Regions from separate parts of the Arsenicicoccus cauae genome, predicted to be linked through region 1. Evidence: predicted binding sites of a transcription regulator. Region 1 holds the regulator's gene; each other region holds the start of a gene.

Region 1 (6,437 bases):
GCGGCGAGCCTCGAGCTGTTTGCGAGGCAGGGCTTCCGCGCCACCGCGCTCGCTCAGATCGCCAAGGGGGCGGACCTGTCCCCCACCGCTCTCACCCATCACTTCCCCCACAAGGAAGCCCTGCTGACCGAGGTCCTCGCTCTGCGCGACCAGCGCGACCGTGACGACCTGATCGCTCTCGAGCCCTGTGCGCCGGAGGGGTGGCGGGCCCTCGAACGGCTAGGTCGCCTCGTCCTGCTCAACAGCACACGGCCGCAGCTCGTGCGCCTCTACGTGACGGTCTCCAGCGAGGCGCTTGACGCAGACCACCCGGCTCACGACTGGGCCCAGCGCCACTACGCAGAGGCGCGCCAGGCCATCGTCGACGACCTCGCCTCCGGGGTGCGCGCGGGCACGGTAGCGCCGGAGACGCCGACCGAGCAGGTCGCCAGCTCCTCCCTCGCCATGATGGACGGGCTACAGACGCAGTGGTTGCTCTCGGGCGGGACGCTCGACATGGCAAGCGCCTTCGCGACCTACGTGCAGACACTGCGCCAGGCCTACGGTCGTCCGCCGGACAGCTCGCCGGACGCCACAGGCTCCTCCTGACGGGCCGCCCACCGGGGCACGATCGGCCTGACTGGACAGAGTTGCGCCGTGGCGTCACCACCCCCTGATGGTGAGCGCCACGACGCAGGTCGTGGGCCCCGCTCGCCTGCTGCGACAGGCGACCGTGTCCGCTCGACGGCGAGATGCGCCGAGGGTCTTGCAGCGGGCACGTGCAACGTGCCCGGATGCCCAGTGGCGCGACATCGGTCGGGGCCGTTCGTGAGGATCAACGCTCGAGCGGACGGAAAGGATCCTGCGGAACGATGCGAGGTCGGCCGGATCAGCGAGCCGGGACGACCAGCGTCTGGCCGGTCATGATCTGGTCGTTCTGCAGGTGATTGGCTGCCACGAGACGCAGGACGGCGTCGTCGGTGCGGACGCCCGGCATCTCGCGAGCAGCGATCTCGGACAGGGTGTCGCCGCTCGCGACCGTCACGACGTGGGCGGGCACGCCAGTCGGGGCCGCCGAGGCCAGCGAGGACCAGGCGGAGAACGCCGCGACGGCGACGAGCACAGCCACGGTGATGGTCATCGCGAGCCGGCCGCGACGCGTGAAGCGGAGACGACGGGGCGCTCGGGCCGGGACGGCGTCACCGGTCGGCACCAGGTGCAGTCGGGGACGTCCGGGCACACGTGCCGGTGCGGTGGTGTCGCCCCACGCAACAGCTGCACTCATAGGGTCCTCCTTGTCGGCGAACCGAGGTGGCTCGCTCATCCGTTCGATAGAACGCTTGTACGAAAGTACAGCATCCCTGGGGTCGATGTGAAGACTCGCGTCGAACGAGTGTTTGAAACACGCCTTCGACCCCGGTAGCCTGGGTGGCCACGGGAGACACTCAACCAGCGACCACTGACATACCCCCGCCCCCGAGGGTCTCCGACCGACATCAGCGCAGGTCAGAGGCCTGCAGCCACCGAGGGAGCGAGCATGATGGCCAAGGTCACCTCCTTGCCCGAGCGCGACGGCGGGCAGCGGCTCACCGTCCGCCAGCGCAAGATCCTGGAGTTCATCCGCGACACGGTCGAGCGCCGCGGCTATCCCCCGAGCATCCGCGAGATCGGCGACGCCGTGGGTCTCGCCAGCGTGAGCAGCGTCTCGCACCAGCTGCAGACCCTCGAGCGCAAGGGCATGCTGCGACGCGACCCCAACCGCCCGCGCGCCATCGAGGTCGTCTCCCCCGACTGGGCGCCCGAGGCCTTCCACGCCGACGCCGACGACAGCACCGACGTCACGGGCGTGCGTGACCAGCGGCCCCAGGCGTCATACGTGCCGGTCCTCGGCCGCATCGCCGCCGGTGTCCCGATCACGGCCGAGGAGGTGGTGGAGGACGTATTCCCGCTCCCCCGCCAGGTCGTGGGCGAGGGCCAGCTGTTCCTGCTCAAGGTCGTCGGTGACTCCATGGTCGACGCGGCGATCTGCGACGGCGACTGGGTGGTCGTGCGCCAGCAGCCCGACGCCGACAGCGGCGACATCGTCGCGGCCATGATCGACGGCGAGGCGACGGTCAAGACCTTCAAGCGCAAGCTCGGGCACCCGTGGCTGCTCCCCCACAACCCCGCCTTCGAGCCCATCGACGGCAAGCAGGCGACGATCCTCGGCAAGGTCACGGCGGTGCTGCGCTCCGTCTGAGCGCCGCGCCGGCCGGACCTCGCCGAGGGCCAGTGCCGGGCGATTCAGGCCAGCGGCGCGGGCCGTAGGGGTCGCGGTCGGCCCGGTCGTTGACGTACGCGCCCGCCCGATAGCTCACGAACGCCGCGCCGCCGAGGTTGGATGCCTCGGCGACCCGCTGCAGCGGCGGCGGCCTGACGGCCCGGGTCCACCGACCGGCGGCGAGTCGCTCCCGCATCGCCGGCACCGCGGCGACGTTCTCGGCAGGGGTGAACGTGCAGTGCCCCGTCCGCTGCCCGTAGGCCTGACCCAGCAGGGCGCCAGAGCCCGCCCGCTCGACCTTGGCGGCGGCCGCAGGTGCTGATCGCCCCGTCGATGGCGGCGTCCCGGCGCTCCGCGAGCAGGCTGCTCACCAGTCCGCCCATCGACCGTCCCATGGCCAGGGTGCGCCGCGGCTCACCGACGCGGGCCCGGAACTCGGCGAGCACGCCGATCTGGTCGTGGACCGCGCTGCCGAGTGCCCACCCGGTCCGGGCGTATGACGACTGCGCCACGGCATACCCGCGTGCCTGCAGGGCCGCAGCGGTGGGGGCGAGGCCCGCGTCCACGGTGGGGTTGGCGGGTCCGGTGCGGAAGCCGTGGCTGAACAGCACGAGGTCGCCGTTCCACCCCGCGGGGAACCGCGATGTCCCACGTGGAGCCATCGGGCAAGGTGCCCTGCTCGTGACGTGGCTCGGTGGTGCGGGGCGAGACGACCGGCGCCGCGGCGACAGCGCCTCGGGCGCGGCGCCGCGGAATCAGTCGGCGTCGAGCGGCAGGTCACTCATGGCGCCGCGACACAGCTGCAGGGCCTCGGCAAAGCTCTCGCGCTGGTCCGGGTCGAGGTCCTTGAGCATGTGCGCCTCCAGCGCGGCGACCGGCTCCGCCTGCCGGCGCAGCAGGGCGCGCCCCTCGTCGGTGAGGCTGATCAGACGGCGACGGCGGTTGGCCGGGTCGGGGTCGCGCCGGATGAGGCCGCGCCGCTCCAGACCACCGACCAGGTCGGCCGCCGACTGGGCCCGCACGAAGGAGTGACGCGCCAGGTCGGCCGAGGTCATGCCCTCCCGGCGCTCCAGCACCGTCAGGGCGGTGTACTGCAAGGCCGTGACTCCCGACTCGCGGACGATCGCGTCAAGGTGGGCCCGCGTCACCAGCTCCAGCTGCTTCACGACGTAGAGCAATGGCGGCGCCGGCGCACGATCACGGTGTGTCACTCGGCCATTCAACCTCATCGCGCAGCGCGAAATTCGCCGCCGCACCCTTGCGCACCCGGGCGCCACGGTGTCAGTATCAGGAATCCTGCCATTCGCCGAAGAACGGGGAGAGACCATGAGTTCCGGTGTCGTGCACGATGGTTGCGAGGTCCCCGAGACCCTGTCGCTGCATCGCGAGGGTGCCGTCGGCATCATCACGCTGAGCCGCCCCGCCCAGCGAAATGCCTTTTCCGACATCACCATCCTTGGCCTGGAGCGCATCTTCACCGATCTGCTCCCCGAGGTCCGTGCGATCGTGCTGGACGCCGCGGGCGACCACTTCTGCGCCGGGCTGGACCTCGCCGAGATGGCGGAGCGGGACACCTTGGCGGGCGTCGCCCACTCACGCCTGTGGCACCGCGCGTTCGAGACCATCGAGGACTCGGTCGTCCCGGTCGTGTCGGTGCTCAAGGGCGCGGTCGTCGGCGGCGGGCTCGAGCTGGCCTCGGCCACCCACGTGCGCGTCGTGGAGCGCTCCACCTTCTACGCCCTCCCCGAGGGGCAGCGCGGCCTGTTCGTGGGCGGCTGCGGCTCCGTCCGGGTCCCTCGCCTCGTCGGCGCACACCGCATGGTCGACATGATGCTGACGGGGCGCCGCCACGACGCCGTCGAGGGCCACGCGGTGGGCTTCGCGCACTACCTCGTCGACGACGGCGCCGGCCTGGACCACGCGCTGGGGCTCGCCGCACGCATCGCGGACAACGCGCCGCAGACGAACTTCGGTCCACCGATCGGCGAGTTCCAGGGCGTGGCCTTCATGCTCGCCGACATGGAGATGCGGCTGCGCGCCGCGCGCCTGCTGACCTACGCCGCCGCGGAGGAGGCCGAGGCCGCCGGCCCCGACATGAGCGTCGCGGGCGCCACCGCCAAGCGCTTCGCCCCGGACGCGGCCATGTCCATCACCGTGGACGCGGTCCAGGTGCTGGGTGGAGCGGGCTACACCGCGGACTTCCCCGTCGAGCGGATGATGCGCGACGCCGAGATCACCCAGATCTACGAGGGGACCAACCAGATCCAGCGGATCGTCGTCTCGCGAGCGCTGCTCGGCGCCCGGTGACAGACTGCTCCCACGACCAGCCAGGAGGCTAGGCATGACCGTCAGCACCACGCCCGTCGCGATCGTCGGGGCCGGGCCTGCCGGGCTCATGCTCTCCCACCTGCTCGCCCGGCGAGGTGTCGAGTCGGTGGCGATCGACACCCGCACCCGCCAGGAGATCGAGACCACCCACCGCGCGGGCATCCTCGAGGCCGACAGCGCCCGGATGCTCCTCGACGGGGTCAGCGACCGGATCCTGCGCGACGGCTACGAGCACGAGGGGGTCGAGCTGCGGCTGCACGGACAGGGGCACCGGATCGACTTCCAGGAGCTGGTGGGCGCCTCGGTCTGGCTCTATCCGCAGACGGACGTCTTCATCGACCTCGCGGACGCTCGGGAGCGCGACGGCGGGGACGTGCGCTTCGGGGTCACCGAGGTGGAGGTCGACGGCGTCGAGACGGACTCTCCCACGGTGCGCTTCACGGACGCAGGCGGTGAGCGTCACGAGCTGCGGGCGACCTATGTCGTCGGGGCAGACGGGTCGCGCAGCCAGTGCCGACGGCTGGTGCCCGAGGCCCGCCGACGCATCTACGGCAAGGAGTACCCCTTCGCGTGGTTCGGGATCCTGTGCGAGGCGCCGATGAGCGCCCCCGAGCTCATCTATGCCCAGTCCGGCCGCGGCTTCGCCCTGATCAGCCAGCGCACCGACAGCATCCAGCGCATGTACCTCCAGTGTGAGCCCGACGAGGACGTGCACGCCTGGAGCGAGGACCAGATCTGGTCGGAGCTGCAGGCGCGCGTCGCCGGGGACGGCTTCGAGCTCGAGACCGGCCCGATCTTCGAGCGGGCCCGGCTCAACTTCCGTTCCTTCGTGCAGGAGCCCATGAGTCACGGCCGGCTCGTGCTGGCCGGCGACGCCGCCCACACGGTGCCGCCCACCGGCGCCAAGGGCCTCAACCTGGCGCTCGCCGACGTCAAGGTGCTGGCGGACGTGCTCGAGCAGGCGCTCGACACCCAGGACGTCGAGGTGCTCGAGACCTACGGCCCGCGGGCCCTGGCTCGGGTGTGGCGCTCGCAGAACTTCTCCTACTGGATGACCCAGATGCTGCACACCCCGCCCGGCGCCGACGCCTTCGACGTGCGTCGGCAGATGGGCGAGCTCGAGACGGTGACGTCGACCCAGCAGGGCCGCGCCTACGTCGCCGAGTGCTACACCGGCTGGCCCAACCACCCCATCGGAGGATGACCACAACCATGACGAGCGCGACGACGCCCTGGGAGGGCAAGGTCTGGTCCGGCGACTGGATCGACGGCTCCGGAGGTCCGGCAGACGTGACCGACAAGGCGACCGGCGAGACCCTCGGGCAGGTCGGCACCGCCACCACCGAGGACCTCGACCGCGCCGTGGAGCAGGCCCGCGACGCCCAGCGCGAGTGGGCGGCGCAGCCCTACCCCGCGCGAGCCGCCGTGATGCACAAGGCCGCTCAGCTGCTCGAAGCCGCCCCGGACCGGCTGGCGCCGTGGCTGGTCCGCGAGGCGGGGTCCGGTCAGGGCAAGGCCGCCTTCGAGGTCGGGCTGGTCGTCGCCGAGCTCCAGGAGGCCGCCGCGACCGCTGCCGCGCCCTACGGAGAGGTGCTGCGCTCGGCCAAGCCCCGCCTGTCGGTCGCGCGCTACGTCCCCTACGGCGTCGTCGGGGTCGTGTCGCCGTTCAACTTCCCGGCGATCCTGTCGATGCGCTCGGTCGCGCCGGCCCTCGCCCTCGGCAACGCCGTGGTCCTCAAGCCCGACCCGCGCACCACGGTCGCCGGCGGTATGGCGCTCGCCCAGCTCCTCGCCGACGCCGGGCTCCCGGCGGGGCTCCTGCACGTCCTGCCGGGCGGTGGCGAGCTGGGCGAGGCGATCGTGGCCCACC
Region 2 (6,437 bases), 640 kb from region 1:
ATGGTGTACGTCGAGTCGCCACGGCGGACGACGTAGTCCCCCGCGGCCACGGTGCCGGCGGCGGGAGAGCTGCCGGTGACGGGGGCGGCGGCCGGCGGGGTGGTCGAGGCGGTGCTGGGGACGACCGCGGCGGCGATCGTGACGGCGGCGATTCCGGCGATGAGGGGCATCGGGGGGTCCTTGCGGTCGGTGGGTCCGGGTCAGGAGGCTGCTCGGGTCGTCCCCTGCCTGCTGGGCGGCGACGGGCCGCGGCACGTTGAACGATCCATCACTCACCAGTGAAGCACGGTCACCCGGATGGCGCACCCGTGCGCGTCGACCTGAGCGCATGGCACCCTAGGGGACGTGAGTCGCTCCGCAGCCCCTGACCAGGTCCTCCTCGCCCGCCTCGACGAGCTCGTTCCCGGATGGGTCACCGTGCCCGACGTGGCCGAGACGTGCGCCGTCCCGCTGTCGACGGTCCGGTCGTGGCTCGCAGAGGGCGAGCTCGCCTCGGTGCGCCGCGGCGAGCGCAGGGTCGTCAGCGTCCCCTCGACCTTCCTGCAGGACGGCGCTCCGCTGCACCTGCTGCGCGGCACGCTCTCGGTGCTGCACGACTCCGGGCTCAGCGACGCCGAGGCGATCGCCTGGCTCCACGAGCCCGACGACACGCTGCGCACCGGCACCCCGGTCGGCGACCTGCGCGCGGGGCACCGCACCGAGATCCGCCGCCGGGCCCAGGAGCTGGCCTTCTGAGGGTGCCCCGGCGCTGCGGGCACCTCCCGGCATACGGCTGAGGACCGGCGGCCGGTCGCGACCCCGTCAGCTGGTGCGGGTCGTGGCGTAGGCCGCGAGCTCGACGAGGACCTGCCGACCCTCGTCGAGCAGGGCTGCGGTGTCGTCGAGCCGCTCCAGGCCCTGCTGCACGAGCCGGTCGATGTCGCGCTCCACGGCGTCGACCGCCCCCGCGGCGAGGATCGTCTCGCACATCCAGGCCACCGTCTCGTCGTCGACGGCGGCGTCGCCGAGATGGCGGGCGAACCTCGCCGCGCGCTCCTCGTCGAGGGCGGCCAGGGTGTGCGCCACGAGGACGGTGTGCTTGCCCTCGCGCAGGTCGTCGCCGGCGGGCTTGCCGGTCGTCACCGGGTCCCCGAAGACGCCGAGCAGGTCGTCGCGCAGCTGGAAGGCCTGCCCCACCGCCAGCCCGAACTCGCCCAGCTTCTTGAGGTCGCCCTGCTTGGCGCCCGCGGCGGCCGCCCCGATGACCAGGGGGTGCTCGATGGAGTACTTCGCGCTCTTGTAGGTGATGACGCGGTGCGCCAGCCGCAGCCGCTGCTCGGTCGTGAGGTGGTCCCAGCCGCGCGCCGCCTCGAGGACGTCCAGGAACTGCCCGCCCATGAGCTGGGTCCGCATCTCGTCGAACACCGGCCGCGCGCCCTGCAGCTCGTGCCGGCTCAGGCCGGAGCCCGCGAACATCGAGTCGGTCCAGGTCAGGCAGAGGTCGCCGGCGAGGATGGCCCCGGCCACCCCGAACCGCTCCGACAGGCCCTCCCACCGCTGCTCCGCGTGGTGCGCGGCGAGCCGACGGTGCGCGGACGGCAGGCCGCGCCGGGTGTCGCTGTCGTCCATGACGTCGTCGTGGATCAGCGCGGCGGCCTGGAAGAGCTCCATGGCGGCGGCCGCCCGCACGATGGCCTCGTTGTCATCGCCCCCGGCGGCGCGGTAGCCCCAGTAGCAGAAGGCGGCGCGCAGCCGCTTGCCCCCGCGGAGCAGGTCCGCGATCGCGTCGACGAGCAGTCGGGTGTCGCGGCCCACGGGCGCGAGCTGGGACGTGCGCAGGGCGATCTCTTCGTCGATCTCGGCCTGGACCCGGTGACGCAGCTGCGCCAGGTCGACGATCTCGGTCCCTGCGGTGGTCATCCCGGCATCCTCCGTCGGTGCGGCCCTGCGGCGCGGTGGGTACGGCGACACGGGGGTGCCCACATGTCGGTGCAGCCCGAGCCTACGCGGTCGGCTCACCTAGAGTCGCGGCCATGGCACCGGGCTCGTCCTTCCTCGCTCCTCGCGACCTCTCCGGCATCTCCATCCCGGACATGCTGCGGGCCGAGGGGACGAGCTTCAGCTTCGAGTTCTTCCCGCCCAAGGACGACGAGTCCGAGCAGGTGCTGTGGGAGGCGGTCCGCCACCTGGAGAAGAAGCGCCCGTCCTTCGTGTCGGTGACCTACGGCGCCGGGGGATCCACCCGCGACCGCACGGTGCGGGTGACCCGGCGCATCGCGGAGGAGACGACCCTGCTGCCCATGGCGCACCTGACCTGCGTCGCCTCCTCGCGGGCCGAGCTGCGCAGCGTCGTCGGGGCGTATGCCGACGCCGGGATCCGCAACGTCATGGTGCTGCGCGGTGACCCCGCGGGCGGCCTCGGCGCCCCCTGGGTGGCCCATCCCGAGGGGCTGGACCACGCCGACCAGCTGGTGGCCCTGGTCCGTGACCTGGGCGGCTTCACGGTGGGGGTGGCGGCGTTCCCCGACAAGCATCCCGAGTCGGCCTCGCTCGAGCAGGACGCCGACGTGCTCGTCGCCAAGCAGCGGGCCGGCGCGGACTTCGCCGTGACGCAGATGGTCTTCGACGTCGACAACTACCTGCGGCTGCGGGACATGGTGACGTCCCGCGGCGGCACCCTCCCGATCATCCCCGGCCTGATGCCCATCACGTCGGCCAGGCAGGTCGCGCGCATGGCGGAGCTGTCGGGATCGGCCCTGCCCGTCGCCGTGACGTCCCGGCTGGAGGCGGTCGGTGACGACGCCGAGGCCGTGCGCGAGGTGGGGGTCGAGATCGCGACCGAGCACGCCGCCCGGCTCATGGCCGAGGGCGCTCCGGGGCTGCACTTCTACACGATGAACCGGTCGACCGCGACGCTCGAGGTCTTTGCCAACCTGGGGCACTGACCTTGGAGGGGTCTGCCCTTCCGGCGCCGGTGCCCCAGTCGTCGTACCTCCGCTTGAGCCGGGCGATGCGGCGCAGCAGCCAGACCACGGCGACGATGCCGGCGAGCAGCAGGACGCCGGCGACGGCCGCGGCGGCCCAGGGGTGCTCGGTGGCCAGGGTCATCACCCCGATGACGGCGACGTCCTCCGCCGAGGAGATCGCGACATTGCTGACCGGCTCCGGCGAGGCGTTGACCCCCGCGCGGATCCCGGCCTTGACGCCGTGGCTCGCCAGGGCGCTGAAGCCACCGGTCGCGGCGGCGAAGGCCTGCTCCAGACCCGACCCCTCGTGCCCGGCCAGGAGGTAGCCGAGGGTCGCTCCCACAGCGGGGCGCACGAAGGTGTGCACGCCGTCCCACACGGAGTCGAGGTAGGGGATCTTGTCGGCGAACATCTCCAGCAGGAACAGCACCGCGGCGGCGACCAGCACGTCCGTGCGGGTCAGCACGTGCGGGACCAGGTCGATCGAGAAGAACCGCCCGGCCAGGCCCATGACGAGCACCACCGCGTAGGCGTTGATGCCGCTCGCCCAGCCGCTGGTGAAGACCATCGGCAGCAGCTCGGTCCCCATGCGTCCTCCTGCATGCTCGGTGCTCGTGATGGCTCGGTGCTCGTGATTGCTCGTGCTCGTGCGTGATGTCGTCGGCGACGCCCCACCGTATCCGGTCCGGGTCCCGCCGGAGGGGGATTCGAGCGTAGTCGGGAAGGACTGACCAGCGCCGATGCGCAAGTGGGTGACAGGGGGGTGGGGTCTGTCGGTGGTCGGCCCTAGAGTTCTCTTCATCGAACACATGTTCGGTCAGGTGGGTCGGTTGTTCGAAGGAGGAGCGGTCATGAGGCGGTGCGAGGACACCATCGAGGTCAGGTACGAGCTCAGGCAGGAGGGCCGGCCGGTGCAGTTCATCTGGCGGGGGCGCCTCTACGACGTGCGCTCGGTCGTCGACCACTGGCGCGAGCGTCGCCCCTGGTGGCGCGAGGTGCCCGACACCCGGTCCATCACCCCCGCCGACCTCGAGGAGGAGGTCTGGCGGGTCGAGGCGGCCCCCGGCCGCTCCGGCTCCCTCGGCGTCTACGACCTGGCGGTGCGCGGCTCGCGCTGGCAGCTCGTCCGGCTCTCCGACTAAGCCCCTTCCCACCTCTGCGGCCGGCCCTCCCGGCCGGCTCTCCCCGACCAGACCGTATGACGAAAGCAGGTGCACGATGACCGCCACGATCGCCACGAGCACGCGGCCGCCGCTGACGACGGCGACGCTCGACCTGCTCGACCGCGCCTACGTCGCCCTCGCCGAGGCGACCTGCGCGGGCACGACCGCCGACCGCTACGTCGCGGCGCACCTGTCGGGCCTGCGCGCCGGCGCGGCGCTGCTCGCCACCAGGGGACCGGTGCCGGGCCGGGGGCGGCCCCGCAGCGTGTGGGAGCTGCTGCCGGCCGCCGCACCCGAGCTGGGGGAGTGGGCCGCGTTCTACGCCGCGTCGGCGAGCCGCCGCGCGGTCGCCGAGCGGGGCGGCCACGTCTCGGCGCGCGAGGCCGACGACCTGGTCCGGGCCTCGGAGACCTTCCTCGCCCTGGTCGAGTCCGCCCTCGGGGCCCCACCGCACGCGCCGCTGCCGTCCCTGCAGGTGGTCACCGGTGGCCGATGACTTCGTCCACCTGCACGTGGCGTCCGGCTGCTCCCTGCGCTACGGCACCACTCCGCCGGCCGACCTGGTCGACCTTGCCGCGGGGCACGGGCAGGGCGCGCTGGCGCTGACCGACCGCGACGGTCTCTACGGCGCCGTGAAGTTCGCCCAGGCCTGCCTGGCCCGGGGCGTCGACCCGATCCTCGGGTCCGACCTCGCGCTGGGCGAGGTCGCCGGGCAGCGCATCCGGCCGGTGGGTCGCACCCCGGTGCGTGGCGGTGCCGTCGTGGACCCGAGGCTGCCCCGGGTCACCGTGCTCGCCCGGGGGCGATCCCGGGTCGAGCAGGGGCGCGGCTGGGCGCGGCTGTGCCGACTGGTGTCGGCGACCCACCTGGCGGGCGAGCGGGGCGAGCCGGTGACGAGCCGCGTGCTGGTGGCCGAGCACGCCGACGCCCTCACGGTGCTGGTCGGACCGGACTCCGACGTGGGCCGAGCGATCCTGCGAGGTCGGTCCGACCAGGCTCGGCAGCTGCTGGAGCGGTGGCGGCACGCGCTGCCCGGGGACGCGCTCGTCGTCGAGGTCGTCCTGCACGAGGGGCCACCGGGATCCGTGGGCAGCCGCCGCCAGGCGGCCGCTCTGCTCGCGCTCGCCGACGAGGTCGGGGTCCCCGCCGTGCTGACCGCCGCCGTGCGCCACGGCCGCCCCGACGACGCGGTGACGGCCGACGTCCTGGACGCCGCCCGCCGCCTGGTCGCCCTGGACACCCGGCACCTCGACCGGGTGACCACGCTCGGCCACCTCGCCTCCACCCCGGACATGCTCGCCCTGGCCCGCCAGGCGTGCGGCGGGGACCGGGCTCGTGCCGACGAGCTGGTGCGCGCCACGCTGCGGGTGGCCGACGACTGCCGGCTCGACGCGCGCCGCGACCTCGGGATCGGGTCCGTGCAGCTGCCCGAGCCCGGCATCCTCGGCATACGGCCCGGGCAGTCCCCCCAGGCCGTCCTGGACGAGCGCTGCCGAGGTGCGCTGCTGACCCGCTATCCCGACGCGGGCGACAGCGAGCGCAGGGCCATCGAGTCCAGGCTCGACGACGAGCTGGGGGTCGTCGCCGGCCTCGGCTACCCGACCTACTTCCTCACCGTCGCGACCGTGTGCGACCTGATCCGCGAGATGGACGGCCGGGTCGCGGCGCGCGGGTCGGGCGCCGGCAGCCTGGTCAACTACCTGCTCGGGATCAGCGGCGTCGACCCGATCCGCCACGACCTGCTGATGGAGCGCTTCTGCTCGCCGCTGCGGGCGCAGCTGCCCGACATCGACATCGACGTGGAGTCCGACCGGCGCACCGCCATCTACGAGCGCATCCTGCAGCGCTTCGGCGGCGACCGGGTGACCTGCGTGTCGATGATGGACACCTATCGGGTGCGCCATGCCGTCCGCGACGTCGGGGGAGCGCTCGGCATGCCCCCGATCGAGGTCGACGCGATCGCCAAGGCCTTTCCCCACATCCGCGCCCGGGACGCCCGCAACGCCATCGCGGACCTGCCCGAGCTGCGGGCCAGCGGCCTGGACGCGCCACGGCTGCAGACCTTCTTCGACCTCGTGGAGCGGGTCGACGGGTTGCCCCGGCACGTCGCCCTGCACCCGTGCGGGGTGGTGCTGTCCAACTCCGGGTTGCTGGACCGCACGCCGGTCGAGGCCAGCTGGCTGGGCTTCCCCATGAGCCACTTCGACAAGGACGACGTCGAGGCCATGGGACTGCTCAAGCTCGACGTCCTCGGCATCCGCATGCAGTCCTCGATGGCGCACGCCGTGGCCGAGGTCGAGCGGGTCGACGGGATCCGCATCGACCTGGA
Region 3 (6,437 bases), 410 kb from region 1:
GGGTGGGTGACCGCTACGGCGTCACCTGGCAGCTGTGCGTGGGCACGGCCGTCTGATCCGAGGGCGCATGGCTGCGCAGACGGGCCCGGTGCACGGCTCCGCCCGCCCCCGTCTGCGCTTAGACGGCCAGACCGTGGTCGTCTGGCGGATCGGGCGCTGGTCCCGACGGGTCCGCGGGGTCCGTGGGGTCCGTGGGATCCGTGGGGTCCGACAAGTCCGACGAGTTCGCGGGGTCTGGCGGGTCCGGTGGCTGGGGCGACCCTGGCAGGCTCGTCGATGGCGCCGGCTCCGGTGGCCCGGACGCGTCGGATGCTCGGGGCGCCGGTCGCCAGCTGCCCATGACGTTGACGACATCCCACTCGACCCGTGTCCCGTCGGGCGTGACGCGCCCGTTGATGTCGTGCTGATGGACGAATCTGTGGTGGTGCCCGCACAGGAGCGCCAGGTTGACGGCGTCGGTCGCGCCCCCGTCGGCCCAGTGGATGATGTGGTGGACGCGTGACCACGAGGCGGGGTTGCCGCAACCCGGGAAGGTGCACCCGCCGTCGCGCACCTCGAGCGCACGTCGCTGACCCTTGCTGGCCAGCCGCTCCGTCCGCCCGAGCGCCAGGGGCTGACCGTCCTCACCCAGCCAGACCGGGGTCACCTCGGCGTCGCACGCCAGCTCGCGAGCGTACGCAGGGAGCAGGTGCGTGCCGAGGTCGTCGACGGCGGCGACGGGCGTGGGGCAGTCGCAGGGCTCCCCGGTGGGCCGCCAGAGCCCGAAGGCGTCCTGCGCTCGGTGCTCGCACGGCCGGGCGAGGGCAGCCAACGGGATGGCGAGGTTGACCCGGGTGCCGGCACCCATGGGGCCGGTCTGCGTGGAGGCGCCGACCAGCTCGGCCATGCGCATGAGGGCGTCCAGGCGGCGCTCACGCGGGAGCCGGGTGTCGACCTGGCCCGTCTCGGGGTCGGGTGCCGGCGCGGACAACGCGGTGATGACCGCGTCCAAGGTGGCCTTGTCGTCGGGGGCCAGCAGGCCCTCGAGGCGATACAGACCGTCCGGCATCTCGGTGCAGGTGGACAGTCCACGCTGCGCCTCGTGGTGCTTGCGCGTGCGCTCCTCGCTGTCGAGGGTGCCGTAGCGGGCGAGCATCTCGGTCTTGAACCGGGCCAGCGATCGTCGGCTGGTGCACTGACGGGCGAGGGTCGTGGCGGCCTCGGCGATCTCGCCGTGCATCGCGGGGTCCGTGGCCGTCCGCAGCTCGTCGAAGACGGAGGCGGCACGACCGGCGTCGCTCGGCGTCACCTCGCCCGTCGCGAGCGCGTCGCGCAGACCGGTCAGAGCCGGCCGGGTCGTCGTGTCGATGGCCCGGCGGATGGCGTGCGCATCGGTCTCGGTGAGCGCGGCGCCCGCGTCGGTCAGCCAGGCGGCCGCGTTGGTCGACCCGGACTCGCGGATGACACCCCGCTCGCCGGCCTCGATGGTGACGGCGCACGCCAGACCGCGCGCCGCGGCGGCGACCTCGGTCGCCGTCACGGCCAGACCTGCCAGGTCCATGGACTGGACCGAGCTCAGCCCGGCACCGAGGACGCGCAGCGCCTGCAGGGCCCCGTCGAGGGTGCCCCTGGCTGCGAGTACGTCGGCGTACGACATACAATTAGGATATCGAACAGAAACTCGAAAATCCATGTGGTTTGACCATGATAGCCGGTATTTAACCCAGCGTAGAGCGCGTCAACACTCTGCGATCAGCAGGCCTCGAGGCGTCAGGACCATGACCCCAGTGGCCAGGTCAGGACCGGTGCCACTCGTACGGCGTCGTCGTCGTGACCTTCACGAAGCCGGAGCGCTCCAGGATCGGGCGGGAGTGCTCGGTGGAGTCGCTCTGCAGCAGCCGGATCCCGCGCCGCACGGCGGACCTCGCGCGCTCGGCGGTCAGCGCTCGATAGATCCCCCTCCGACGCCAGCCCTCCAGCGTGGCCCCACCCCACAGCCCCGCGAAGTCGGTGCCGGCCACCGGCTCGAGTCGCCCCGTGCACACCATCTCGCCGTTCACCTCGGCGACCCACAGCTCCAGGTCGTCTCGCCCGAGGGACAGGCGGTGGAGCAGCTCGTCGGCCATCCCCGGCACCGCCTCCCCGAAGGCCTCGTCGGCGCTCGCGCACATCCGCCGCACGTCCTCCTCGGCGCTCACCCGCCGGACGACCACGCCCTCGGGCACGGGCACCTCAGCGGCCAGCACCGCTGCCTCCCCGATCATCACGGACTCGTCCTCGCCCCGCACGAAACCCCGACCGACGAGCGCCTCGTGCAAGCCCGGCGCCGCGTCGTGGCCGCGAGTCTTCCACTCCACCTTGGTGATCCGCGGGTCTGACCGATAGTGGTCGAGGGTCTCCTCGACCAGCCGGTCGATCCCGTCCGCGTCGAGCCCGCCCAGGTCTCGGTAGGTGACGAATCCCCGCGCCCCGCGATACATCCCCCACAGGACGGGTCCGTGACGTTCGCGGCTGTCGGCGGAGACGAGCTCGGCCTCGTCGCGCAGCTGGGCGTCATACATCCTGAGCAGGTCTGCGGGGGAGTGGTGCGTCATGGGCGCGAGTCTCCCCGACAATGGGGCGGACAGCACCCGACTTTCCGTGGAGGAGCCATGATCACGATCACCGTCGCGCAAGCCGGCAAGGAGCACGTCGAGTCCGGCCACTTCAAGGACGCCATGAAGGTGCAGGGTCGGTACGCCGCCAGCCGCCCCAAGGTCATCTCGTTCGAGAAGCCCGGCAAGGGGTGGGACGAGCTCGGTGAGCTCGAGATGCCCTGAGGATCAGCAGGAGTCGGTCTCAGCCCGTATGCCGGAGGTGGTCACCGTCATGACCTCCGGGCCCGCTCCGTGATGGCCTCGGCGACCTCGTCCGGGTGGCACTCGGGCAACCAGTGCCCGGCGTCGAGCTCGACGAACCGGTAGTCCGCGTCGACGAGGTCGGCCGTCCCCTCGGCAGCCGCGCGGCCGAGCGCCACGTCGTGCCGCCCCCACACATAGGTCGTCGGGACCCGGACCTGCGAGGACCGTTGCGCACCAGCACCCTTCGGCGCACTGCCACCGGTCCTCCTGCCGGAGCCGCGGGATGAGAGCGACCGCCAGGGGCCGCTCGCGCGGTACCACCCGATTGGGCCGTGCAGGCTCGCCGGGCTTGCGAAGCGGGCGGCATACCGCTCGGCATGGTCCGCCGGGAGCCCCGCGCTGGTCAGGAAGCGCCGCATCGACCGGGACAGGACCCGCTCGGGCAGCCCCGGGACCTGGAAGGCCAACATGTACCAGCTGCGGCGCGCCTGGTCCGGCGTCCGCAGGGCGCGCGCCATCGCAGTGGGGTGGGGTGTCGACAGGACGGTCAGGGACAGCAGGCGCTCGGGCGACGACAGTGCGGTGGCCCACGCGACGGCGCCGCCCCAGTCGTGGCCGACGAGGTGCACCCGCTCGGCCCCGGAGGCGTCGACGAGGGCCAGGACGTCGCGCACGAGCTGGGTGACCCGATAGGCATCGGTGCCGGTCGGCGACGCGCCGGGGGAGTAGCCGCGCTGGTCGGGTGCGAGGGTGCGGAAACCGTTGTCGTGCAGGTGTTCCGAGACCGCTGTCCACGCGGACGCGTCCTCCGGGAAGCCGTGCAGCAGCACGACCACCTCGCCGGCGCGCGGCCCGCCGTCGACGACCTCGAAGGTCAGCCCGTCACGGGTGAAGGACGTCAGGGGAGGGGTGTCGACGTGATCCGCCATGGTGGGTGCCGTTCGTCGTGGTGAGTCTGGCCAAGGCCACCCTAGTCCGGCAGACGCGTCGTGGCCCGAGGGCTGGAGCGAGTTCGCCGGGTCCGGTGCGGTGCCCGGCGGCTCGACGGCGTCGACGGGCAGGGGAATGCGGGCCCGGAGTCGGTCCAGGCACAGTCGCGCCTCGAAGTCGTCCGTCCGATCCATGGTGGTCACCCTCCCATCACGTGGTCCGTCACGGGTAGTGGCTCCCGCGCCGCCTCAGGTGTGACCGCCTGCGGGATCATGGTTGCCGGGCCGTCGCGTCCAGGAAGGCTCGCCAGTGACGTCGACCCTGCGTGAGCCGCCCGCCCGCGCCCGCCCGCGCGAGCACCTCCTGGGTGGCCGATCGCGTGTCGTCGTCCCAGGACCCGCTCGGTCGTATGTCGAAACCCCACACGTGTCGGCACATCGCCTGCACTGCCTGGACCTGGATGCGCGACCCGGGGGAGAAGGTGCTGCCGGTTGGACCGGAGCGCCCGTCGTCGACGTGGATGTGGTTGTGGTGGGCCTCGTCGTAGAGATAGGTCAGGACCGAGGCGAAGTCGTGGTGAAGGCTCGCGGCCAGCCGCCAGTAGGCGCGTTCGAGAGCAGCGCGCTGGGCGCCAGAGCTGTTCTGCCACAGGTCATATCGACAGCTCACCCGGTCCGTGCCGTCCCCGGCTCGGACCCGCCCAAGGTCGAAGGCGCGTCCGGCGTGGTGCCATGAGAGGCGCGGACGGTCCTCGAGCCTGACCCAGGCGCCATACGACCAGAGCTGGGTCGGCGGTGGTGCCGCGAGGTAGGTCCAGTGCCGGGCCAGCGTCGCGGAGAGACGTTGCGCGAAGGCCGGCTCGATCCGGAACCCGGTCGGCGTGCCGGAGATCTCGTAGTAGAGGCGCGCGTCGGCAAGGCGATCGACGCGGTGAAGCTGCTCTGACGCGACGGCCGTGGGGTCGGTGGACGGCAACGACGGATCGTCCTGCATCAGCTGATCCACGCTCTCCTGCAAGGGATCTCGAGCCGCCCAGGCCGCAGCGACGCCCAGCACCGTCACCGCGCCGGTCGCCAGCACCGCTCTTCGAGGTGGGCCTGCGCGGGGCGGCTCTGGGATGGTCATGTCGCGAGCGTCAGACGCATCATGGGGGAGCGGGCCACCCAGTCCTCGATGCTGTGCCCCTGGCCGGCATACCAGGGCTGCACCCGCCAGGCGCTGCGCGCGACGTGCTCACGGGCAGCGGGGGCGGTCACCTCGGTCGCGATGACGCGAAACTCGTTGCCCTCGAACGACAGCGACGCTCGCGGGTGGGCTCGCAGGTTGGCGATCCAGCCCCGGGGTCCGGGGGTGCCCACGACGTGCACGGCACCGTCCACCTGGACGAACCAGATCTCCACCGTGCGCTCAGCCCCGGTGCGCCGACCCGTCGTCGTGAGGTCGCAGGTCCCGGTCGCCGGTAGGTCCTCCAGCCGCAGCCTGCCCATGCGCCGAGTGTAGGCCGCGCGCCGGGGCGGACGGCAGGGAACGGGAAGGGGAACTGGCGGCAGCATGACCGGGAAGGGGGGTGTGTGTCTGGGAGGCGCTGGTGACTCATCCGATGCACGACGCAGACTCATAAATGACATAATGTAGATTATCGGCGCTAGGTCACCCGTTGGGGTTCCACGTCGCGAGGCCCTCGGCGTGCCACGCGGCGAGTAGGCGCCGGGCGCCTGTGGCTGCGACCAGGTGGTCGTCGTTGATCGCGATTGCGGCGGCACAGTGTGTCGCGTCGTACGCGCGTAGGCCGGCGCTTTCCCTTGCGGCGCGTGGCGGGTGTCGCCTTCCCGCTCGCAATGAGCTGCGCCGCCCGGTCGACCTGCCCAGTTGCGAGGCATGACCGACGTCGCCCCGTGAGCCGCTGGCTAGGCCGACATGCAGGGCGGCCTCCACCGCGTCTCAGTCGACCGAGGTGATGATCTGGTCCTGGCCGCCGAAGCTGAAGGTGTCGTCGGCGCGTAACCCGTGGATCACGTCGTAGATCGGCGCGTCCGTGGCGATGCCCTCGTAGGCCACGCCGCCCGACACGAACTCGTCCGTGGGCACACCCACGACGTAGTGGCGGCCGTCGAGCTCGATGATCGCCCCCGGCTCCACGACGTCCCGGGGCGAGACGTCGAGAGCTCTGGCCTCCTTGAGGTCGAGCCGCTCCTGCGCGTCGGCTCGGCCGAAGATGTCGTGCAGGTCCCCCGCCTCGTCCCGCTGGGAGTCGTCGTCGACCCGCCGCTGGTCCGGGGCGCCCGCGCCGCCCGCCCCCTGCTGCGCCGTGCTCGAGGTGCTGGAGGCGAGGCGCTCCTGGAGGTGCGCGAGCAAGTCGTCCTTCACCTGCTGCTTGCTGCGGCTGTCCATGGATCGAGCCTAGGCGCCGACGTACTCGGCGAGGTGCTGGCCCGTGAGCGTGTCCCGCCGTCTCACGAGCTCGCCTGGGGTGCCCTCGAAGACGACGCGCCCGCCGTCGTGCCCTGCGCCCGGACCGAGGTCGATGATCCAGTCGGCGTGCGCCATGACCGCCTGGTGGTGCTCGATCACGACGACCGACTTGCCGCCGTCGACGAGCCGGTCGAGCAGACCGAGCAGGTTGCCCACGTCGGCCAGGTGCAGGCCGGTCGTGGGTTCGTCGAGCACGTATGTCGTGCCCTTGTCCCC

Evidence for each region. Region 1 encodes LexA, which represses DNA repair genes until DNA is damaged. Its sites were predicted from a motif close to TCGAACANNTGTTCGA; they were not measured.
Region 2: the regulator LexA is predicted to act here: its motif matches at 3,747-3,762, upstream of ACF3NS_RS11165 (DUF6504 family protein).
Region 3: the regulator LexA is predicted to act here: its motif matches at 1,649-1,664, upstream of ACF3NS_RS12200 (DUF222 domain-containing protein).

What each region holds. Positions count from the first base shown of each region.
Region 1 covers NZ_CP171001.1:3,025,508-3,031,944, forward strand. The annotation lists gene ACF3NS_RS14125 (TetR/AcrR family transcriptional regulator) at 1-588, shown strand, start outside; gene ACF3NS_RS14130 (LysM peptidoglycan-binding domain-containing protein) at 869-1,264, opposite strand; gene lexA (transcriptional repressor LexA) at 1,520-2,218, shown strand; gene ACF3NS_RS14140 (alpha/beta hydrolase family protein) at 2,263-2,901, opposite strand; gene ACF3NS_RS14145 (MarR family transcriptional regulator) at 2,995-3,405, opposite strand; gene ACF3NS_RS14150 (crotonase/enoyl-CoA hydratase family protein) at 3,566-4,546, shown strand; gene ACF3NS_RS14155 (4-hydroxybenzoate 3-monooxygenase) at 4,581-5,771, shown strand; gene ACF3NS_RS14160 (aldehyde dehydrogenase family protein) at 5,780-6,437, shown strand, end outside.
Region 2 covers NZ_CP171001.1:2,381,116-2,387,552, forward strand. The annotation lists gene ACF3NS_RS11140 (transglycosylase SLT domain-containing protein) at 1-170, opposite strand, end outside; gene ACF3NS_RS11145 (Rv2175c family DNA-binding protein) at 346-735, shown strand; gene ACF3NS_RS11150 (polyprenyl synthetase family protein) at 802-1,899, opposite strand; gene metF (methylenetetrahydrofolate reductase [NAD(P)H]) at 2,013-2,924, shown strand; gene ACF3NS_RS11160 (DUF4126 domain-containing protein) at 2,836-3,534, opposite strand; gene ACF3NS_RS11165 (DUF6504 family protein) at 3,797-4,087, shown strand; gene ACF3NS_RS11170 (SAV_6107 family HEPN domain-containing protein) at 4,164-4,604, shown strand; gene ACF3NS_RS11175 (DNA polymerase III subunit alpha) at 4,594-6,437, shown strand, end outside.
Region 3 covers NZ_CP171001.1:2,612,737-2,619,173, reverse strand. The annotation lists gene ACF3NS_RS12205 (VOC family protein) at 1-56, shown strand, start outside; gene ACF3NS_RS12200 (DUF222 domain-containing protein) at 119-1,636, opposite strand; gene ACF3NS_RS12195 (GNAT family N-acetyltransferase) at 1,776-2,573, opposite strand; gene ACF3NS_RS12190 (hypothetical protein) at 2,631-2,798, shown strand; gene ACF3NS_RS12185 (alpha/beta fold hydrolase) at 2,846-3,748, opposite strand; gene ACF3NS_RS12180 (extensin family protein) at 4,020-4,742, opposite strand; gene ACF3NS_RS12175 (nitroreductase family deazaflavin-dependent oxidoreductase) at 4,871-5,236, opposite strand; gene ACF3NS_RS12170 (hypothetical protein) at 5,691-6,140, opposite strand; gene ACF3NS_RS12165 (ATP-binding cassette domain-containing protein) at 6,150-6,437, opposite strand, start outside.